DNA from 2 places in the Arthrobacter sp. HLT1-20 genome. Region 1 is predicted to be linked to the other one. Evidence: predicted binding sites of a transcription regulator. Region 1 holds the regulator's gene; the other holds the start of a gene.

Region 1 (6,583 bases):
ATTTTCATCTGCTGGGGGGTGGTGTTTTGGGCCTCATCCAAGATGATGAAGGCGTCGTTGAGCGTGCGTCCGCGCATGTACGCCAGCGGGGCCACCTCAATGGTGCCGGCGGCCATGAGGCGTTGGATGGTTTCCGGATCCATCATCTCGTGCAGGGCGTCATAGAGCGGGCGCAGATAAGGATCAATTTTGTCGTTCAAGGTACCCGGCAGGAAACCAAGACGCTCCCCCGCCTCCACGGCGGGGCGGGTCAGGATGATGCGGCTGACGTCCTTGCGCTGCAGGGCCTGGACCGCCTTGGCCATGGCCAGATAGGTTTTGCCTGTTCCTGCCGGCCCAATCCCAAAGACAACCGTGTTCCTGTCGATGGCATCAACATAGAGCTTTTGGTTGGCGGTTTTGGGGCGAATGGTCCGGCCCCGGCTGGAGAGGATGTCGTAGCTGAGAATGTCCACCACGGAGGAGTCCGGCCGGGTCTTGAGCATGGTCACCAACTGCTCCCACACGCTGGCGCTCATGGGGCTGTTGCGCGCCACCATGCCCCGGGCTTCCTCCATGAGGTGCATGATCCGGGGCACCACTGCCGCGGGCCCAGTGATGGAGAGAACGTTCCCGCGGGCCAAAAAACTGACTTGGGGGTAGAGTGCCTCAACAACGCGCAGTCCTTCATCCTCGGCACCCAGCGCCGCCACCATCTGCTCGGTGGAGTGAAAGTGCACCACTTCGGTGCGCGTGCCGTCAACGGAATGCGGAAAGTGCCGCCCCGGACCCTCATCAGGATACGAATCGTGGCGGTGCGCTGTTGTCTCTGCCATAATTTCGGCCTTCCTAGCCTGAAATCTCTCCTTGGGTTTGCCGGTGGTTGCCACCGAATTTCTTGCCGCTGATACCTGTTACCGATTCTAATGCACGGCCCCAACAACGCAGCCCATAACCCACGTGAAGCTTGATCACACTTTGGTGCCACATGCCGGGCAAAGTATTTCGATACGGTTTCAGTTCTTTCCCTAGGGGCGTAAACCGGGCATCGGGGTTCTGTATTGTGCCAAGCTTGAACAGGTCTAAGGAACTGTGGGGAACCTTGACTAACGCTTTTTCAAGGGTGGTTGCGAATATGTACCGCCCTCCACAGACCAATAGACCAGCGAGACAATTCCCCATGGCCGCACCGTCCCCAGCCCCGTCAGGACGCCATGGCGCGCCCGGCTCCAGGGCCCGTCAGAATCAGCGCCCCCGCGTCCGATTCCGCGCGGTGGACGGCCTTGCAGTCATTGGCCTTTCCTTGACGCTGGCGCTCATGGGTTGCACCGAGAAGGTCAGCGATCAGCACAATGTCACGATGCCCACCAGTACTGGCTCAACCGCGTCAACGCTGGTGACCAGCGCACCCCTGGAGACGGCCACGGCCGCGCAGACCCTTCCCGTTTACTGGCTGGGGCGCAGCAACGACGACGTGTTTTTGTACCGGGAGTTCTTCCCCACGGCCGCCACCGACGACCCCATTGTTAGCGCGCTGCACACCATGATGAGCGCCAAACCCAGCGATCCGGACTATTTTTCGCTGTGGAATAAGCCAAGCCGGCTGGGGGCGTCCATCTCCGCCAAGAACGTGATCACCATTGACGTCTCAGCCGATGCCTTCGGGCAAAATATGGACCAGGGAATCGCCGACCGATCCGTGTCCCAGCTGGTGTACACGGCCACGGCGGCCGCTGCCATGGCAGGACTCATTGATGCCTCCAGTGCTGTGCAGGTTTCCGTCCTTGTTGACGGTCACACCGGTTTCAACGCTTTTGGCCATGTTGCCTTGGACAAGCCGCTGACCCGCAATCCGGCGTTTGTTGCCCCCGTCTGGCTCATTGACCCCGCCAACGGTGCCACCTACCGAACCCTTCCGCTGAAGGTCAAGGGCCAGGGCGTCTCCCCCACGGGGACCCTTGCCTGGGCGTTGTCCCATGTGAAGAACGGCGAGGTTTCCGACGTCTACATGACAGGGACAGTGTCCATCCCCCAGGGCCCCAGCGAACTGGGCGAATTCAACTTCAACCTGGTTCCCCCGCCCGGCAGCTACCAGCTGTCTGTCTACCTTGCGGACCCGCTGGTCCCGGGGCGCCAGATTGGTCTGGACACCAAGATCGTCACCATCAGCCAACCCTAAGGAGGCTGCTCGGGAGGGGTCGGGTTTAGGCCCAGCGGCCCAATTCCTGACTCAGGAGCACCACCGCGGCCGGTCCGGCCGTGGAGGATCGCAACACGTGGTGGCCCAGCAGGGCGGTCTGCGCCCCCGCTGCCAAGAATGCCTGCACCTCGGCGTCGCTCATGCCACCTTCCGGACCCACGATCATCAGCACGGTCAAGGCCGCCTGCGAATCCTTGAAGTCCTGTGTCGACTTCCAGGCACGCGCCACGGCAGCCAGCGAATCGGTGGCGTCCTCATGCAGGATCAAGGCCAGATCCGCTGCCTGGATCTGTTCGCAGATACCGGCCGTTCCCACCAGTGCACCAACCTGCGGAATACTGGAACGCCTGGCCTGTTTGGCCGCCGCGGCAACCACCTGGCGCCATTTTTCCGGACCCTTAACGGCCTTGTCCATTTTCCACCGCACAATGGAGCGTTCGGCCTGCCACGGAACCACGGCATCGATGCCCAGCTCGGTGGCGGTTTCGATGGCCAGCTCATCCCTGTCCCCCTTGGCTAGCGCCTGGACGAGGGTGAACGCAATGTTGTGGGCGGGTTCGGCCACAACGGCCTCAACCTCAACACTCAGCACACCCTTCTCGGCGCCGGTGACGGAGCAGACCAGACGCAACCCGGCGCCGTCGCACACGTCAACCGGCTCGCCGGCAGTAAGCCGCTTGACGGTGACGGCATGCTTGCCCTCGGCACCGCCTAGGGAAAATGCGGCACCGGGGCCGAGGCCAGCAAGCTCGGCGGGCGTGGCGTAGAAGACTGGGTTGCTCATGGGCTTTAGAGGTTGCCGAGCTTGTCGCGAAGCTTGGCGAACATGCCGCCGCTGGAGACCAGCTTGCCCTCCGTGAAGGTTTCACCGCGCAGGGCGGCCAGCTGCTTCAGGAGCTCTTCCTGGGCGGCGTCGACCTTGGTGGGGGTTTCCACGTGGATGTGCACCTTCAGATCGCCACGGCCAAAGCCCCGCAGGTGCGTCACACCCAAGCTGCGCAGGTTGATGATCTCCCCAGCCTGGACGCCCGGCTTGATGCTGATGGGCTGTTCGCCGTCGAAGGTTTCAAAGGTCAGCTCGGTGCCCAGCGCGGCAGCCGTCATGGGCACGCTGAGGGTGGCGTGCAGGTCATCGCCTTCACGCAGGAAGTTGGGGTCGTTGTTGACCTTCATCTCCACATACAGATCGCCCGCCGGGCCGCCAGCCGGACCCGCCTCGCCCTGGTGGGCTAGCTGAATGCGGGTGCCGGTGCTGACGCCGGCCGGGACCTTGATGGTGAAGCTGCGGCGATCACGCACACGGCCTTCACCCATGCACTCGTTGCACGGGTCAATGATCATGGTGCCAAAGCCCTGGCAGGAGTTGCAGGTGGCCAGCGTCATGACATTGCCCAGGATGGAGCGCACGGGGCGTTGGATCTGGCCGCTGCCGTGGCAAACATCGCACGTGGTGGGTGAGGTGCCCGGACGGCAGCAGCTGCCTTCACAGGTGCCGCAGGTGATGGCGGTGTCGATCTCAAGCTTCTTGTTGACGCCGAATACTGCCTCTTTCAGGTCAATGCGGACTGTGATGAGGGCGTCCTGTCCCCGCCGCATGCGCGACGCCGGTCCACGCCCGCCACCGCCTCCGCTGCCGCCGAAGAACGTCTCGAAGATGTCCTGGAAGGCGAAGCCCTGGCCGTCAAAGTTGCCGCCGCCACCGCCGTTGTCGTTGCCATTTTCGTTGCCCGTGGTGTCGTAGACGCGGCGCTTTTGCGGGTCTGCAAGGACCTCGTAGGCGTGGGTCACTGCCTTGAAGCGGTCCTGGGCATCCGGGGCGTCGTTGACGTCCGGGTGGAGCTTACGCGCCAGTTTGCGGTACGCCTTCTTGATTTCTTCGGGGGTCGCGTCGCGGGCGACGCCCAGTGAATCGTAGTGATTGCTCAAAGTGTTGCTCTCTTTAGTGGAATCGGTGGCCGCTTAGCCGGCCAAAATTCTAGACAGGTACTGCGCCACGGCACGCACGCTGGACATGGTGTTGGGGTAATCCATCCGGGTTGGGCCCACAACACCAAGCTTGGCAGTTTCGCCCGGCCCGTAACTGGTGGCCACAACTGACGCCTCTGCCAGCGAATCGTGCGGGTTCTCACGGCCAATAACTACTGCCATGCCCAAGGAATCTTGTGCCATCGCCTCCAAAAGGCGCAACAACACAACCTGTTCCTCCAAGGCATCAAGGACAGGGCCAATGCTGAGCGGGAAGTCATTGTTGGACCGGGCCAAATTGGCTGTCCCCGCCATAACAATTTTGTCTTCCCGGGCATTCCCGGCCAGCAGCACCAAGCCTTGGGCCAGGCGCGCGGCCGGCCCCTGCTCGGACGGCTGGACTGTTGGCGGGATCCTGACAACGGCCTCGGGCAGACTTGCCACCGTCATCCCCTGCAGGCTGGCCAAAAACACTTGCCGCAGCCCAGCCAGCATGGCGTCGTCAACGTTAGCTCCGACGTCGATCACGTTCTGCTCAACCTTGCCGGACGCCAAAATCAGCACCACCAGCACCTGGCGTGCAGCCAGCGACACAAATTCAATGTGCCGCACCGTGGCACCGGCCGAGCGCGGATACTGCACCACAGCCACCTGGTTGGTCAGCTGGGCCAGGGTCCGCACCGTCCGTTCCAGGACATCGTCAAGGTCCGTGGAGCCCTCCAACAGCACGGCAATGGCGCGGCGTTCGGCGGCTGAAAGTGGTTTGACGGCGGACAGCTGGTCAACAAAAAGCCTGTAGCCCTTGTCGGTGGGAATACGCCCCGAGCTGGTATGAGGGGCGGCGATTAGGCCTTCCTCTTCCAGCGCTGCCATGTCGTTGCGGATGGTGGCGCTGGAAACACCCAAATGGTGCCGTTCAACCAGGGCCTTGGAACCGACGGGCTCGCGTGTGTGTACGTAGTCTTCAACAATGGCCCGCAGGACCTCCAACTTCCGTGGTTCACTCATGCCCGTCACCTCCTTTTCATTGGCCTAAAAACGCTGGCACTCTACCCAGTCAAGTGCTAAGTCTAATACTTTTTCGCCAGCCCCTCCCGTGCCCCTGCGACCATGGCGAACCCCCATTTGTGCCTCGCGGAGCGGATAGCATGGGTTTTCACAGCTGCAGCGTTCGCCATGAGCGTTGCCCCAAGAATGAAGAGTCAGGTTTTAGCGTGGAATTCAACCAGTGGGGCCCCCAAGATTTGAGCGCACCTCCCGCCCGAACGCTGCCAAAGGTGGAGGCCGTCTCCGGGCTTGTGGTGGAGGACGTGGACACCGGCTGGGTGGGTGCCGTGGTCAGGCTGGAAAAGTCCGGCGGCATGCATATTGTGGAGCTTGCTGACAGGCGCGAGAAAATCCGTGCCTTCCCACTGGGATTTGGTTTCCTGCTGGACGGCGAAGCCGTTGAGCTCATTGCCCCGCGCGTTGTGGCTGCCAAGGCGATCCAGCGCACGGCCTCCGGCTCGGTGAGAGTTGCCAACACCCGCGCCAAGGTGGCCAAGGCCAGCCGCATCTGGGTGGAGGGCAAGCACGACGCCGAACTTGTTGAGAAAGTCTGGGGAGACGATCTGCGGGTTGAAGGGATTGTGGTGGAGCCCTTGCGCGGCATCGACGACCTGGCCGCAGCCGTGGCTGACTTCTGTCCCGGACCCAACCGCCGTTTGGGCATTTTGGTGGACCACCTGGTGCCGGGATCCAAGGAATCGCGCATTGTGGCCAATCTCATGAAGTCACCTGGCACACACAACAACGTTTTGGTGGTGGGCCACCCCTATGTTGATGTGTGGCAGGCCATCAAACCGGCCACATTGGGCATCCCCGCGTGGCCGGTTATCCCGCGATCCATGGAATGGAAGCTGGGCATCCTTAAGGCGTTTGGCTGGCCACACAGCACTGCCGAGGACATTGGTTTGGGGTGGCAGCGGCTGCTGTCACGGGTGAATTCCTACGCCGATTTGGAGCCTTCATTGCTGGGCCGGGTGGAAGAAGTGATCGACTTCCTCACGGCACCCGTATCCTAGAGAGTGGCCAGCGATATGTTGGCCAGTAGTTTCGCTTGTTGAAAGGCCAGTCACAGTGAGTCATCCGGTAAACCAGCAGAATGGTCCCGTCAAACCGCCGCTCACACCCGTGGAAGACAAGCAATGGGCATTCATGGCTCATTGCGGCGGCATTCTGGGCTGCGTTCCGGCATGGTTGATCCACCGCTACATGGCTCCCCGCGGCCGGTTCACCGCCCAGGAATCCCTGGAGGCGCTGAACTTCACCCTGCCGCCCACGGCCATTGCGGTGCTTCTGAATCTGCTTGGATTCATCTTCACCTTCTTCAACCCGCAGCTGGGCACAGTGTTCTTCCTGCTGGCCCTGCTCGTGTGGGCGTTCCTCACCGCGTTCTCC
Region 2 (15,003 bases), on a different contig from region 1:
TCCAAGGATGTCGCCAACATCGGCACCATGAAGGAACCCGATTTTGAAGCGATCAGTGCCGGCGCCCCCGACTTGATCATCATCTCCGGCCGCACCGCAGGCTCCTACGCCGAACTGAGCAAGATTGCCCCCACCATTGACCTGAGTGTGGACGCGAAAGCTCCGCTGGAATCTTTCAAGACAGTCTCAACAAGCCTTGGCAAGATCTTTGACAAGGAGGCTGTGGTCACCGAGAAGATCAAGGCCATTGACGCCAAGATCGCCGATACCAAGGCCAAGGCCCCCACAGCCGGCACCGGTCTGATTGTCATGACCAGTGGCGGTGAGCTCACCGCCTACGGTGCAGGCTCCCGCTTTGGCCTGATCCACGATGTCTTGGGCGTGCCCACGGCAACGGATGTCAAGGCCGAGGGCTCGCATGGCGAGGCCATCTCCAACGAGTTCATTTCGAAGACCAACCCCGCCAGCCTGTATGTGATCGACCGCGACGTTGCCACCGGTGAATCCGCAGGTGCGGCGAAGGCTGTTCTGGACAACCCGCTGGTTCAGGGCACCGATGCTGCCAAGAATGACCGCATCACCTACCTCGACCCGGCCAGCTGGTACTTGGTGGGCTACGGCCTCAACAATGTAGACGCCATGGTCGGTGCCATCGCAGGCTCGGTAGCGAAGGCATAATTGCCCCTACTGCGTACCTCTTGGTAGCGAGCAGCTGGACCTCAAGAAGACAAAACTCAAGGATTTCCTGTGTCACTTGCAACGGCTGAAGCCGCGCCCAAGGTGAGTTCAATGCGACGCCCCATCAGTTCCGGCACCATGCTGGCGCTGGGTGGGGCTGCCGTGTTGGTGCTGGCCATTGCGAGCATGTTTGTGGGCGTCAGTGACGTCTCCCTGCCAGCTCTGATGGCGGGGGACCCTCACGCCTGGCACGTGCTCTGGGTCAGCAGGATCCCGCGGACCATCTCCGTCATTCTGGCTGGCGCCGCTGTCAGCGTGGCCGGGTTGATCATGCAACTCATGGCCAGAAACAAGTTCGTTGAACCCTCCATGGTGGGTACGGTTGAATCTGCCTCACTGGGAATCCTTGCCGTCACCGTATTATTCCCGGCAGCCTCACTGTTCGCCAAAATGGGTGTTGCCAGTGTTTTTGCCATGGCCGGAACGGCCTTGTTCTTGGTGATTCTGCGCCGGATGCCCTTGCGCAACACCTTGGTGGTGCCGCTCGTGGGCATCATGCTCGGTGGAGTCATCGCCGCCGTCACCACCTTTTTTGCCTACCGCTTTGACCTGCTGCAAACCTTGAATTCGTGGATGGTGGGGGACTTCTCGGGCGTCATCCAGGGCCGCTATGAGCTGCTGTATCTGGTGGGCGCACTGACTGTTGTGGGGTTCATCTGTGCCGATCGATTCACTGTCATCGGCTTGGGGGAGGAGTTCACCACCAATTTGGGTATGAACTACAACCGCATCATGATGCTGGGCCTGGTGATCGTGTCCTTGATCAGCGCCGTGGTGGTGGTCTCCGTGGGTGCCATCCCGTTCCTGGGCTTGATAGTGCCGAATCTGGTGTCCATGTTTTTCGGCGACAACGTCCGCCGCGCCATCCCGTGGGTGGCAGTTTTTGGTGCCGCCTTTGTCCTGGTGTGCGACATCATTGGACGTACCATTCGCTACCCGTTTGAGATCCCTGTAGGCATCATTGTCTCCGCCGTGGGCAGCTTGATCTTCTTGTACTTGCTTCTGGGAAGGAAGAAAAGGAATGCCAACTAGTCCGCTCCCGGCAGCACTGTCCATCAACGCCCGCACGCCCGGCGCCAAGAAATTTGAACTGTCCTCAACAGTCCTGTTGACGATTTTGGCAGTGCTTGCGGCCACATTGATTCTGGTCTTCATGACGGTCGAGATCCGCGGGAATTTGGGCTACATTCTCCCTCGCCGCGCCATCAAAGTCGGCTCGATGATCCTGGTGGCGTATGCGGTGGGCATGTCCACAGTGCTGTTTCAAACAGTGACGGCAAACCGCATCCTGACCCCGTCCATCATGGGCTTCGATGCCCTGTACATTTTGCTGCAGACCGTCCTGACGTTTGTGTTGGGCGGCCAGGTGCTGCTGTCCCTGCCCACACCGCTGAAGTTCGGGATGCAGGTGCTGCTGATGGTGGCCTTCTCCTTGTTGCTGTACCGCTGGCTATTTACGGGCAACGGCAAGAGCCTGCACCTGATGCTGCTGGTGGGCATAGTCTTTGGCACCTTGTTCCGAGGGTTCTCCGCACTGCTGCAGCGGCTCATGGATCCCAGTGAGTTCTTGATCTTGCAGGACCTGTTCTTTGCCTCCTTCAATCAGGTGGACGGGACGTTACTGCTCGTGGCGATTGCCGCCGTCGTCCTTGTCTCCGTCCCTGCCTGGCGCCTGCGCCGCGAGTACGACGTCCTGGCGTTGGGCCGTGAAACATCCATCAATCTGGGTGTGGACCACCGCAAGGCCGTGACCAAAACGCTGGTGATCTGCTCCGTCCTGGTAGCGGTCTCCACAGCACTGGTGGGGCCCATCACCTTCTTCGGCCTGCTGGTGGCGTCGCTTGCCTACCAGCTGGTGCCCAAGTTCAAGCACGCCACAGTGCTCCCCGTCGCCGTACTCCTGGGCATCATCTCGCTGGTGGGCGGGCAGCTGGTGCTTGAACGCATTTTTGATTTCAACAGTGCGTTGAGCATTGTCATCGAATTTATTGGCGGCTTGGTGTTCATCGGGCTGCTGTTGAAAGGCTCACTGAAGTGATTGAAATTTCCGGTGTCAGCAAGTCCTACGGCAGCCAAAAAGTGGTGGACAACGTCACGGCAACCATCCCAGCTGGCGGGGTCACCTCCATCATTGGCCCCAACGGCGCAGGCAAATCCACGCTGCTTTCCATGATCAGCCGCCTGCTGCCCATGGACGCCGGCGGTGTCGCCGTTGGTGGCCTCGATGTCAGCACCACACCCAGCCGTGAGCTGTCCCAGACCATGGCCATCCTGCGCCAGGAGAACCAGCTCAGTGTTCGGCTCTCGGTGCGAGACCTGGTGGGTTTTGGCCGCTTCCCGCACAACGGCGGCCGCGGCACGGCGGCCGACAAAATCCACATCGACCAGGCCTTGGACTACCTGGAGCTGGGTCCGCTGGCGGACCGTTTCGTGGACGAACTCTCAGGCGGCCAGCGCCAGCGCGCCTTCATCGCCATGGTGCTGGCGCAGGACACCAAATACCTGCTCCTCGATGAGCCGCTGAACAACCTGGACATGAAGCACTCGGTTCACATGATGCGCACACTGCGAAAAATGGCCGATGAATTGGGAAAAACCGTTGTGCTGGTCATCCACGACATCAACTTTGCCTCGTGCTACTCGGACAACATCTTGGCCATGAAGGACGGCAAGCTGATCGCCCAGGGCACCCCTGTCGAACTCATGCACAGCTCCGTGCTGGCCGATGTGTACGACATCGACATACGCATCGAGGAAATTGACGGCAACAGGATCGGCGTCTACTTCGCCTAACCCATCTGTGACGCACTTGTTGCATCAAAACGCGCTGGGAAGGCGCTTTCCAATGCAACAACTGCGTCACAGATGGGGGACTAGGTGTCCTTGCGGATCCAGCGGAACGTTAGCTTGCATAGGATCAGCCCCACAACAAGCCACAGCCCCATGACCAGTGCCACCAGGCCCAGATTCCAGGCGCCGCCCGGTTCGGCCTGCTCAAAGGCGGCGGGCAGAAACACGCTGCGCATGCCCTGGGCCATCCATTTCAGCGGGAACACGCTGGCAACGTTTTGCAGCCAGCCGGGCAGCTGCGAAAAGTTCAGGTACACCCCGGAGATGAACTGCAGCAACAACACAATGGGGATCACCACGGCCGTGGCGCTTTTGCCGGTGCGAGGCAGGGCGGACAGGGCAATGCCCAGCACGCAACTGGTGATGACGCCAAACAAAAACACCCAGGCGAATGTCAGCCACTTGCCCGGTTCGCTGGGCAGGGCCACGTCAAAGGCAAAACGAGCCACGAGCAGCAGCAGCGTCACCTGCAGGACGGAGCTGACCATGACCATGCCGATCTTGCCCATGAAGTAGGAAAACACCGGCAGGGGAGTGCCGCCTAGCCGCTTCAAGGTGCCGTCGCCCTTCTCCCCGGCAATGTCCACGCCCAGATTCTGCACGCCGCTGAGCAGCATGCCCGCGGCCACCATGCCGGGTACGTAAAACGCGGCAAAGGAGATGCCGCCGCTGCCATCCGGGGCTGCCCCGATGGTGCCGCTGGTACTGAAGGCCACTGCGAAAATGGACAGCATCACGATCGGGAATAGGAACGTGAAAAAGACTGAGTCGCCCTGCCTGAAGTACAGCCTGAGTTCGTAGCCGATCCGCCGGGTGCCCAATGAAAGTGTTCTCATGCCACGTCCTGCTCTTCGCGTGCTGCGGCTGCACGGGTGCCCACCAAGTCTAGATAAATGTCCTCCAGGCTGGGACGGGTGATTTCCAATGCCTCCACCTCGCCGCCTGCCTCGCTGTAGAGCTTCGCCGCGAGTGCCGCGGGTTCCGTCGTGCGTTCTACCCGGACGACGCCGTCCTGCCGCCACCGCACGAGCGGCACCCTTGCGCCGGCCCCGCCAATCTCATCGATGCGGCCAATGTCCACGAGTTTACCGCCCACAATGACTCCAGCTCTGTCGGCCAGGGTCGCGGCCTCATCCAAGTAGTGCGTTGTCAGCAGGATGGTGGTGCCCTCGGCCTTGAGCTGGTTGATCAAATCCCAAAATTGCCGCCGAGCCTCAGGGTCGAAGCCGGTGGTGGGTTCGTCCAAGAACAGCAGCTTGGGGCGGCCGATGATGCCCAGTGCCACATCCACCCGCCGGCGCTGCCCGCCGGAAAGCTTGCTGATCCTGGTCTTTTCCTTGCCAGCCAGTCCCACGGCCTCGATCACTTCCCCCACCGTGCGCGGGTTCGGGTAGTACCCGGCAAAGTGGGACAGCTGTTCAAGCACCGTAACGTTGCCACTCTCCCCGCTTGATTGCAGCACAATGCCCAGCTGGGCCTTCCACTCCAATCCGCCGTGTTGGGGATCGATGCCCAGAACGCTGACCTCCCCGTTGCTGCGGTCCCGGTAACCCTCGAGAATCTCAATCGTGGTGCTTTTCCCTGCACCGTTGGGACCCAGCAAGGCAAAGGTTTCCCCGCTATGGATGTCAAAACTGATGCCATCCACGGCCGTGAAGGCGCCGTAGGACTTCCTGAGATCACGCACGTGCACCGGCACTTGGCTGCTTGTCATTTGTTCATCCTTGCACCAAGAAGGGAACCCGAACAGCACCCGCGCAAAATTGGCGGCGCGTTGGGTTGGTGGGGCGTGAGAGCGCAGCTCATGAGACTTCCGGCCCTGCAACCGCATTTGATGCGCACTCACCACGAACACCGCACACCCGTCCCGGCGCAAAGGTGCGCCGTGAGCGAAACCAGGCCCGCCGACGTCGCACTTTTAAGTCGAAAACTGGCACTCGCCTTGACCGAGTGCTAATCAATTCCATAGAGTCAGAGTTAGCACTCTCACCCCGAGGGTGCTAACTTGCTTATCTTTTTGGCCATGGGAGCAACACCGGCACCGCGACGACGGTTGGGGCTCCTGATAAACATGGTGAAGAAGACTGCCAGCCATCCAAAGAATTTACGTGTGAAGGAGAGGTCCGAGTGTCGGTCTCTATTAAGCCTCTTGAGGATCGTATTGTTGTTCGCCAGCTCGAAGCAGAGCTGACCACCGCTTCCGGTCTGGTTATCCCGGACACTGCCAAGGAAAAGCCCCAGGAGGGCGAAGTTGTGGCAGTTGGACCCGGCCGCGTTGACGACAACGGCAACCGTGTCCCGATCGATGTTGCCGTTGGCGACGTTGTCATCTACTCCAAGTACGGTGGAACCGAAGTGAAGACCGGTGGCGAAGAGCTCCTGGTTCTCTCGGCCCGCGACGTACTGGCCATCGTCGTTAAGTAACGACTTTTGCTCTAGTAACCACTTTGTAAAGCCCCGCGGCCGGGACCGTTCTTAGGTCACGAGCGCGGGGTCTTTGCGTGAAAGGACACACCGCATGGCTAAGCAGCTTGCATTTAATGACGACGCACGGAAGGCCCTTGAGGCCGGTATCGACAAGTTGGCGGACACCGTTAAGGTGACCCTCGGCCCGCGCGGTCGCAACGTAGTACTGGACAAGAAGTGGGGCGCTCCCACCATCACCAACGACGGCGTCACGATCGCCCGCGAGGTGGAGTTGGAAGACCCGTACGAGAACCTCGGCGCACAGTTGGCCAAGGAAGTTGCCACGAAGACCAACGATGTTGCCGGTGACGGCACCACCACGGCCACCGTTTTGGCACAGGCTCTGGTCAAGGAAGGCCTGCGCAACGTTGCCGCAGGTGCGGCTCCCGGCGAGCTCAAGCGCGGCATCCAGGTTTCCGTTGAAGCCATTGCCAAGCGCCTGCTGGAGAACGCCCGCCCGGTTGAGGGTGGACAGGTTGCAGAAGTTGCCGCCATCTCCGCTCAGAGCCAGGAAATCGGCGACCTGCTCGCCGAGGCATTCGACAAGGTCGGCAAGGATGGTGTGATCACCATCGAGGAATCCTCCACCACCTCCACCGAACTGGTCCTCACCGAGGGCATGCAGTTCGACAAGGGCTACCTGTCCCCGTACTTCGTCACAGACGCAGAACGCCAGGAAGCTGTCATGGAAGATGCACTGGTTTTGATCAACCAGGGCAAGATCTCCAGCCTGCAGGAATTCCTGCCGCTGCTTGAAAAGGCACTTGCTGCCAACAAGCCGCTGTTCATCATTGCCGAAGACGTTGACGGCGAGGCCCTGTCCACGCTGATCGTCAACCGCTTGCGCGGCACCTTGAACGTAGTTGCCGTCAAGGCTCCGGGCTTCGGCGACCGCCGCAAGGCCATGCTGCAGGACATTGCAATCCTGACCGGCGCACAGGTTGTCTCCCCGGAGATCGGCCTGACTCTGGACCAGGTTGGCCTTGAAGTACTGGGTACGGCCCGCCGCATCACAGTCACCAAGGACAACACCACCATCGTTGACGGTGCCGGCACGGCTGAGGAAGTTGCCGACCGCGTTGCCCAGCTGCATGCTGAGCTCAAGCGCACCGACTCCGACTGGGACAAGGAAAAGCTGCAGGAACGCCTGGCCAAGCTGGCCGGCGGCATCGGCGTGATCAAGGTTGGCGCAGCCACCGAGGTTGAGCTGAAGGAAAAGAAGCACCGCATTGAGGACGCTGTATCCGCAACGCGTGCCGCTTTGGAAGAAGGCATTGTTGCCGGTGGCGGTTCCGCACTGGTCCAGGCCGCCAAGGCTCTTGACGAGGATGCCACCGTTGCAGCCCTGACCGGCGATGCAGCAACAGCTGTTGAACTGGTTCGCAAGGCTGTTGCCCAGCCGCTGCGCTGGATTGCCCAGAACGCCGGCCACGACGGCTACGTTGTTGTGCACAAGGTTGGCGAACTCGAAGACGGCTTCGGCTTCAACGCAGCCACCGGCGAGTACGAGAACCTGGTCAACGCCGGCGTCATCGACCCGGTCAAGGTCACTCGTTCGGCCCTGCGCAACGCGGCCTCCATCGCAGCTTTGGTGCTCACCACCGAAGTTCTCGTGACGGACAAGCCTGCCGATGCCGAGGAAGCCAGCCACCAGCACTAACTGGGGCCCGGCCGGATAAAAAAATGCCGCCGTTCCCGCATTTTGCCACCGATATACCGGTGGCATTTTGCGGGAACGGCGGCATTTTTGCTTTAGCGGCGGAAAGTGCTGCGAACTCCCGGCCGTGGCGGCCCAAATTTCGCCCGGGCCGGTGTGTGCTGAGAGGGTGCCGGACGACGTCGTCGGATCAGCCGGTAGATGAGCAAGACTGCCGCGGCCGAGACAATGATGCCGGCAATGTTGAGCAGGAGCTGCAGGGCGGAGCCGGCTGCACGGTCGGGCTGGCCCAGCACCAATGCCACGGCAACATACCCCGCTGCTGGAACGGTGGTGACCGAGATGAAAACACCCACCAACATGGTGGATTTGCGCCCAATCAGTGACAACATTCCGGCGGCGCCCGCCAGGACCGCCACGATGAATGAATACCAGCCGGGGTGGTAGATGAATTCCGTGGAGCTTGACCCGGCCATGACCTCGGCCGGGTCAAAGAGGCCCAGCGGGACTGAAACGGCTGCTGCCAGCGCTGTGACGGCCATGGCCAGCGGGAACCCAACCACCAGGGCCAGGGCCGCGCGTCGGGCAAGTTTCCAGCGCCTGTCCACGAGCGCCAGGGCCAGGCCGGCGAGGGCACCGAACTCCGGCCCCAACACCATGGCTCCAACAATGGCGATCGTGGAGTCCGTGACAATGCCAATGCCCGCCAGCTGCACGGCGATGATCATGAAGGCCAGGTAGCTCCACGTCAGCTTGGACTCCTCGCTGGTGTCCTTCTCCACCTCATCCCAAATGATGGCGTCAGCCTCCTCCCCGGGCACAGCGCTGTCGGCGTCCTCAAGGCGCTTCGAGATCACCAGTTCCGGGGTGGTGATGGTGACCGAGCCGATCCCCTCAATGTTGATCGCATGGAGTTTCTCCAACAGCTCTTCAACACATTCCCGAACAGCCTGCACGGTAATGACGTCACCGGCTGGAACTAAGGAGGCGCCCTGAAGCCTGGAAACTTCAGAAACACCGGCATGATTCGTGACAAGGTCCACCACCCGGTCCGAGAGCCCTGCCGGAATAACAATACGAATTTGCAGTGCCATCAGCTGCTTCCTGTGGGGCCGGTTGGTTGATCGGAACACTACTACAGGACCGCCCTCTGGGCGCTGCCAATACTGCCCGCCGCGGGGCGCCTCGTGTGACCCAGACCTCGGGAATAGGGTCAGGGCGGCTTTCGTTTTAGAATGTAAGCAACGCACAGACAGGCTCCGTAATCACGGGACCAGTCATCGGATGCACACCCTTAAATGGTTCTACCCCCGCCAAGGAGCCTTCGTGTCCCAGCCTGAAATTCATGACCCCTTCGCCTTTGTTGGCCTGACCTACGACGACGTCCTGCTCCTTCCCGGCCACACCAACGTCATCCCTTCCGAAGCTGACACCAGCTCACGTGTTTCCAAGCGCATCACCGTGCAGACACCGTTGCTGTCGGCCGCCATGGATACCGTGACCGAATCGCGCATGGCCATCGCCATGGCCCGCCAGGGTGGTTTGGGTGTTGTGCACCGCAACCTGTCCATAGAGCGCCAGGCCGAAGAAGTTGACCTGGTCAAGCGCAGCGAATCAGGCATGATCACCAACCCCGTCACCGTTGGTCCGGACGCCACCTTGGCCGAGCTGGACGAGTTGTGCTCACGCTTCCGCGTTTCCGGCCTGCCCGTGGTTGACACAGACGGCCGCCTGGTGGGTATCGTGACCAACCGGGACACCGTTTTCATCCCGGAGAGCGAATACTCCCAGCGCCTGGTCCGCGACGTCATGACCCACATGCCGCTGATCACCGGCAAGGTTGGCATCAGCCGCGAAGAGGCCTCCTTGCTGCTGGGCAAGAACAAGATTGAAAAGCTTCCCCTGGTGGATGCTGCCGGCGTGCTCCGCGGCCTCATCACCGTCAAGGACTTCGCCAAGGCCGAGCAGTACCCGCTGGCCACCAAGGATGACAAGGGCCGCCTGCGCGTCGGTGCGGCCATTGGCTTCTTCGGCGACGGCTTTGAGCGCGCCATGACACTGGTTGAGGCAGGCGTTGACGCCCTGTTCGTTGACACCGCCAACGGCCACAGCCAGGGTGTTTTGGAAATGATCCAGCGCCTCAAGAGCGAGAAGGCTGCCGCCCACGTTGACGTCATTGGTGGCCAGGCCGCCACTCGTGAAGGCGCCCAAGCCCTGATCGACGCCGGTGCCGACGGCATCAAGGTTGGCGTTGGTCCGGGTTCCATCTGCACCACCCGTGTGGTGGCAGGCGTTGGCGTTCCGCAGATCACAGCCATCTACGAATCCGCCAAGGCTGCCATCCCGGCCGGCGTGCCGTTGATTGCCGACGGCGGCCTGCAGTACTCGGGCGACATCGGCAAGGCGCTGGTTGCCGGTGCCGACACCGTGATGCTGGGTTCCCTGCTGGCCGGCACCGAGGAGTCCCCGGGCGAGACAGTCTTTATCAACGGCAAGCAGTTCAAGGCCTACCGTGGCATGGGCTCCTTGGGTGCCATGCAGTCCCGCGGCAAGAACACCTCCTACTCCAAGGACCGTTACTTCCAGGCGGATGTCACGGGCGACGAGAAGCTCATCCCCGAAGGCATCGAAGGCCGTGTGGCCTACCGCGGCCCGCTCTCCTCGGTTGCGTACCAGTTGGTGGGTGGCCTGCGCCAGACCATGTTCTACGTTGGCTCCCCGACCATCCCGGAGCTGAAGGCGCGCGGCAAGTTTGTCCGCATCACCGCAGCTGGCCTGAAGGAATCCCACCCTCATGACATCACCATGACCGTGGAAGCCCCGAACTACAAGTAGTCCCCCGCCGTCGTACGTTAAGAGAGTCTTGTGCACGAGGGCGTTCTTGGGCGGGCAGCGATGAGTGGTTAGAATCAGCAACATCCCGTGCACCACACAACAGAAGGACACTCTTGAAGTTCGACGACATACTCCTGATGCTGATCGCCGCTGAGCCGGGCACAGGCTATGACATGCGCCGACGGCTCTCCACCGAGGGTGTGTTTATCCGGGCCAACGTGGACCAGTCCCAGATCTACAGAACCTTGGCCAGGCTGCAGCGGGCCGGCATGGTGGATTTTGTGGAGGAGAAAAGAGAAAATGCTCCGAATGCCAAGGTCTACTCGCTGACGCCCACCGGGATTGTGTACCTGCAGGAATTCACCGAGTTGGACTATGTCCCGGCCGAGCGATGGCAGGAAGCGGATTTTGGGGCGCAGTATCAGTGCCGAATGTGGCTCAATCCAACTGCGGTCCCGAGGATGTTGGAGATTGAACTGAGTTTCCGAAGGCAGCAGATCGCCAAGTATCGAAATCGGGACCGCACCATCCGCGTGAACAATCCGGCCTTCGACATTGACCAGGACCTGATCAAGGAATTTAGGAACAACTCCCACGAATTCGGTGCCCGATCAATGGACCAATGGGTTGATTGGGTGGAGTCCCAATTGAAAGTCTGGAAACAGCGTCTGGCGGAGCGCTCCTAGGCTTGCCAGCCCAGCTTGACGGGACACTTTAGCCTGCCCTGAAACAGGCCGGGTCCTGGATATTTGTCATCCCCTCAATTCTCTCCTTGACACGGCTTGGTGTCGTGCGTCACTATAGGACAAATCACTATAGGCGTCGTCCTATAGTGGCGCTTGTGGAAACCTGCTCCTTTGTTGGCAGGGATCCCTGGCTCAGACACGTTCAAGGGAGAATGACTATGAGATCCATGCGGATAGCAGCAACAGCTGCCGTTCTTGCCCTCGCACTCGGGTTGGGTGCATGTTCTGCTTCGCCGAAGCAAGCTGCCAATGGCCAGGGGGCCGGTGTCGGCACCCTCACGCTTGCGTCATTGGCGGACAATAATTCGTTTGACCGCGCAGCGCTAGAAATTGGTCACAAGGTCCAGTATTGGATGCCGGTTTTTGACACGCTGCTGGTTCTCGACCCGGATTCGGTGCCGCAGCCCGGTCTAGCCACCGAATGGTCCTACAACGAGGACAACACAGTACTTTCCCTGACGTTGCGCGAAGGCGTGAAATTCAGCGATGGCACACCGTTTGATGCCCCAGTGGTGGCAGCAAACCTTGACTACCTGAAGAAGGGTGGCGGCCAGAACGCCTACATGGCCAAGTCGATTGAGACGGTGGACGTTGTTGATGCCACCCACGTCGACGTGGTGCTGAGTGCCCCGGATCCCGGGCTCCTTGGCTACCTCGGCGTTGTTGGCGGGGCCATGGCAAGTCTGGGTTCGCTGACGGCAAGCGACAAGGCCACCAACCCCGTCGGCACCGGCCCGTATGTGCTGGACACGGCCAAGACAGTGGCGGGCAGCCAGTTTGTGTATGAACGCAAAGCTGACTACTGGGACCTGAAATCTTTCCCCTACGAGAAGCTCATCATCAAACCGATGACAGATGTTACTGCCCGCATCAACGCCCTCAAATCGGGCCAGGTGAACGGCGGGTCCATCGACGCCAAGAGCATTGCAGAAGCCAAGGCAAGCGGCCTGCAGGTGACCACCACCCAGGTTGACTGGACGGGCCTGTTCCTGGCTGACCGTGAAGGCAAGGTTGTTCCCGCGCTCGGTGATGTGCGCGTGCGTCAAGCGATCAACTACCTCTTCGACGCTCCAGCACTCCTGAAGGGAATCGGCTTGGGTCACGGCGAAGTCACCAATCAGGTCTTCGGCGTGTCCAGTCAGGCCTACGTGCCGGAGCTGGACAACTACTACACCCATGATGAGGCGAAGGCGAAGAAACTCATGGCCGACGCCGGATATGCCGACGGATTCACTGTTCAAATGCCCGATTCGCCCGGGTTTGCTGCTGTCAGCCCGGTCCTCGAGCAGACACTCCTCAAGCTCAACATCAAGACCGAATGGGTCAAGGTTGCCCCCGATGCGCTCATTGGCCAGATTCTTGCGGGTAAATTCCCCATGTTCTTGTTCAACCTGGGAAGCCAAACGGCGTGGCAGGACATTCAAAAGCTCGCGTTGCCGACTTCGCCGTGGAACACCTCCAAGGTGAACTCGGAAGAACTTATGGGCTTGGTGAAGAAGGCCCAATTCGCCACGGGCTCAGAGCAGGACACCGCAATGGCGGCCGTGAACACCTGGCTCGTCACAAACGCTTGGTTCGCCCCGCTCTACCGCATGTCCTTGCCCTATGGAACAGATGCCACGACAAATGTGGTGCTCCAATCGCAAAACGCTGCCCCGTGGATTCGCAGCTACTCGCCCGCCCACTGATTCTCCCTGGGGCGGTCGGCCACGTCCGGGCCGCCCCAACTCACTGACAGGCAATTTTCATGCTCCCTTTTGTGATTCGACGGCTCCTTTCCGGAGTGGTCCTGGTTTTTGTGATTGCAACAATCACGTTCGTGCTGATTAATTCCTCGACGGGAAACGTTGCACGGAACATTCTTGGCGAAAACGCCACGGCTGAGCAGGTGGCGGCCAAGACCACCGAGCTTGGCCTCGATCAGCCTCTCCTCAGCCAGTACTTCAGCTGGCTGGGGGGAGCGCTCTCCGGGAACTTTGGTAGCTCGTGGCTGAACAGCGAATCCGTGACCGATGCCCTGATGAGCCGGATGCCGGTCACCCTTTCCATGGTTGTCAGCGCCATTATCGTCATCGCGTTGATCAGTGCCGTGCTTGGTGTCACGGCGGCTGTCAAGGGTGGCCGGCTCGACCGGCTCATTCAGGTGGTCAGCGTCGTTGGTTTCGCCCTGCCCAACTTCTGGGTGGCACTGATGCTGGTCCTGACTTTTTCATTGTCCCTGCAACTGTTGCCAGCCACAGGCTATGTGGCGCCGTCGGAGAGCCTCCTGGGATGGGCTGCGACGCTTCTGCTGCCCGTCACCTCGCTCGTCTTGGGTGGGGTGGCCTCGGCCGCGCAACAAATTCGTGGCGCAACCATTGATGTGCTGCGGCAAGACTACATCCGCACCTTGCACGCCCGCGGATTGTCCCCCCGGTCGGTGGTGCTCAAGCACGCGCTGCGCAATGCAGCAGGCCCTGCGCTGACAGTGCTGTCATTGCAATTTATTGCCTTGCTAGGTGGCGCAGTGGTGATTGAGCGGGTCTTCGCCATTCCTGGCATTGGCACGCTGACAGTCAACGCTGCCCTGAGCGGCGACGTCCCGCTGCTCATGGGGATTGTTGTTGTGATGGCAATTCTTGTGGTTCTTGTCAACCTGGTCATTGATATTGCCAATGGTTGGGTCAATCCGAAGGTGCGTGTGCAATGACCGAATCCGTAAAACCCGTCGTCGCGGCAGCGCCGCCTGCAGTGCGCCAAAGTATTCTGCGCACAGTTCTGCACAATCCCATGGGGTTGGGGGCGGTCATTGTGTTGTCCGCCGTTGTCCTCCTCAGCATCTTTGCGCCCTTGTTCGCACCCCACAGCCCCACCGAGGTGCGTATTGACCTGATCAACGCGCCACCCGGTGGCGAGTTCCTGCTCGGTGGTGACGGTGCCGGGCGTGACATCCTCAGCCGGCTCGTCTTCGCCGGCCGCAACACGCTCGTTGGGGCCTTGATTGCCGTTTTTGTTGGCATGACGGGCGGCGTTGTTTCAGGTCTTCTTGCCGGGTACTTTGGTAAGTTCTTTGACTCCTTGTCGAGCTGGGTGGCCAATGTCCTGATGGCCATGCCGTCCATGATCCTGTTGTTGGCCCTGTTCAAGGCCCTCGGCTCCTCAATGTTCATTGCCATGGCAGTGTTTGGTGTTCTCATCGCCCCTGGTTTCTTCCGGCTGGTTCGAGGACTGGTGATCAACGTCAAGAATGAACTCTATGTTGATGCAGCGAGAGTTTCGGGCCTGAGCAACCTGCGCATCATTGGCCGGCATATCGTGCTGGTGGTCCGGGCTCCCATGGTAATCCATACTGCTGTTGTCTCCGGTGTGGCCATTGTGCTCCAGTCGGGCCTGGAATTTCTTGGCCTGGGCGATCCGTCGCTCCCCACTTGGGGCGGGATGCTCCAGGATGCCTTCGCTAACATTTACGTTTCCCCCACCGCTATCATTTGGCCAGGCACGGCCATCGCCATTACCGTGGCGTCGCTGGTACTGCTGGGCAACGCCATTCGTGACGGGTTCCAACGCGTGGACAGCGGTCCGGCAAAGGGCCGTGCAACGCGCCGGGCGCCCCAGAGCAGTTCCCCGGAAACGAAACAACGGACAGTGCCGGTGACGCCGGCGACCGACGACGGCCCCGATGTCCTGCTGCGCTTGACCGGTGTTGGGGTGGGCTACCCTGCCGGCACAACA

Evidence for each region. Region 1 encodes HrcA, which represses chaperone genes, less so after heat shock. Its sites were predicted from a motif close to TTNGCACTCGNNNNNNNCGAGTGCNAA; they were not measured.
Region 2: groES (co-chaperone GroES) is a predicted target of HrcA. The motif match lies at 5,519-5,545, and genes of this name have one in related genera.

What each region holds. Positions count from the first base shown of each region.
Region 1 is NZ_JBTNDR010000060.1:193-6,775, reverse strand. It holds gene ACX80Q_RS18315 (PhoH family protein) at 1-815, opposite strand, end outside; gene ACX80Q_RS18310 (GerMN domain-containing protein) at 1,160-2,158, shown strand; gene ACX80Q_RS18305 (16S rRNA (uracil(1498)-N(3))-methyltransferase) at 2,184-2,963, opposite strand; gene dnaJ (molecular chaperone DnaJ) at 2,969-4,105, opposite strand; gene hrcA (heat-inducible transcriptional repressor HrcA) at 4,139-5,152, opposite strand; gene ACX80Q_RS18290 (DUF3097 domain-containing protein) at 5,359-6,207, shown strand; gene ACX80Q_RS18285 (DUF4870 domain-containing protein) at 6,263-6,583, shown strand, end outside.
Region 2 is NZ_JBTNDR010000001.1:202,749-217,751, forward strand. It holds gene ACX80Q_RS00945 (siderophore ABC transporter substrate-binding protein) at 1-678, shown strand, start outside; gene ACX80Q_RS00950 (ABC transporter permease) at 790-1,770, shown strand; gene ACX80Q_RS00955 (iron chelate uptake ABC transporter family permease subunit) at 1,760-2,776, shown strand; gene ACX80Q_RS00960 (iron ABC transporter ATP-binding protein) at 2,773-3,531, shown strand; gene ACX80Q_RS00965 (ABC transporter permease) at 3,612-4,424, opposite strand; gene ACX80Q_RS00970 (ABC transporter ATP-binding protein) at 4,421-5,302, opposite strand; gene groES (co-chaperone GroES) at 5,716-6,012, shown strand; gene groL (chaperonin GroEL) at 6,107-7,714, shown strand; gene ACX80Q_RS00985 (DUF389 domain-containing protein) at 7,807-8,805, opposite strand; gene guaB (IMP dehydrogenase) at 9,038-10,546, shown strand; gene ACX80Q_RS00995 (PadR family transcriptional regulator) at 10,660-11,232, shown strand; gene ACX80Q_RS01000 (ABC transporter substrate-binding protein) at 11,451-12,980, shown strand; gene ACX80Q_RS01005 (ABC transporter permease) at 13,040-13,981, shown strand; gene ACX80Q_RS01010 (dipeptide/oligopeptide/nickel ABC transporter permease/ATP-binding protein) at 13,978-15,003, shown strand, end outside.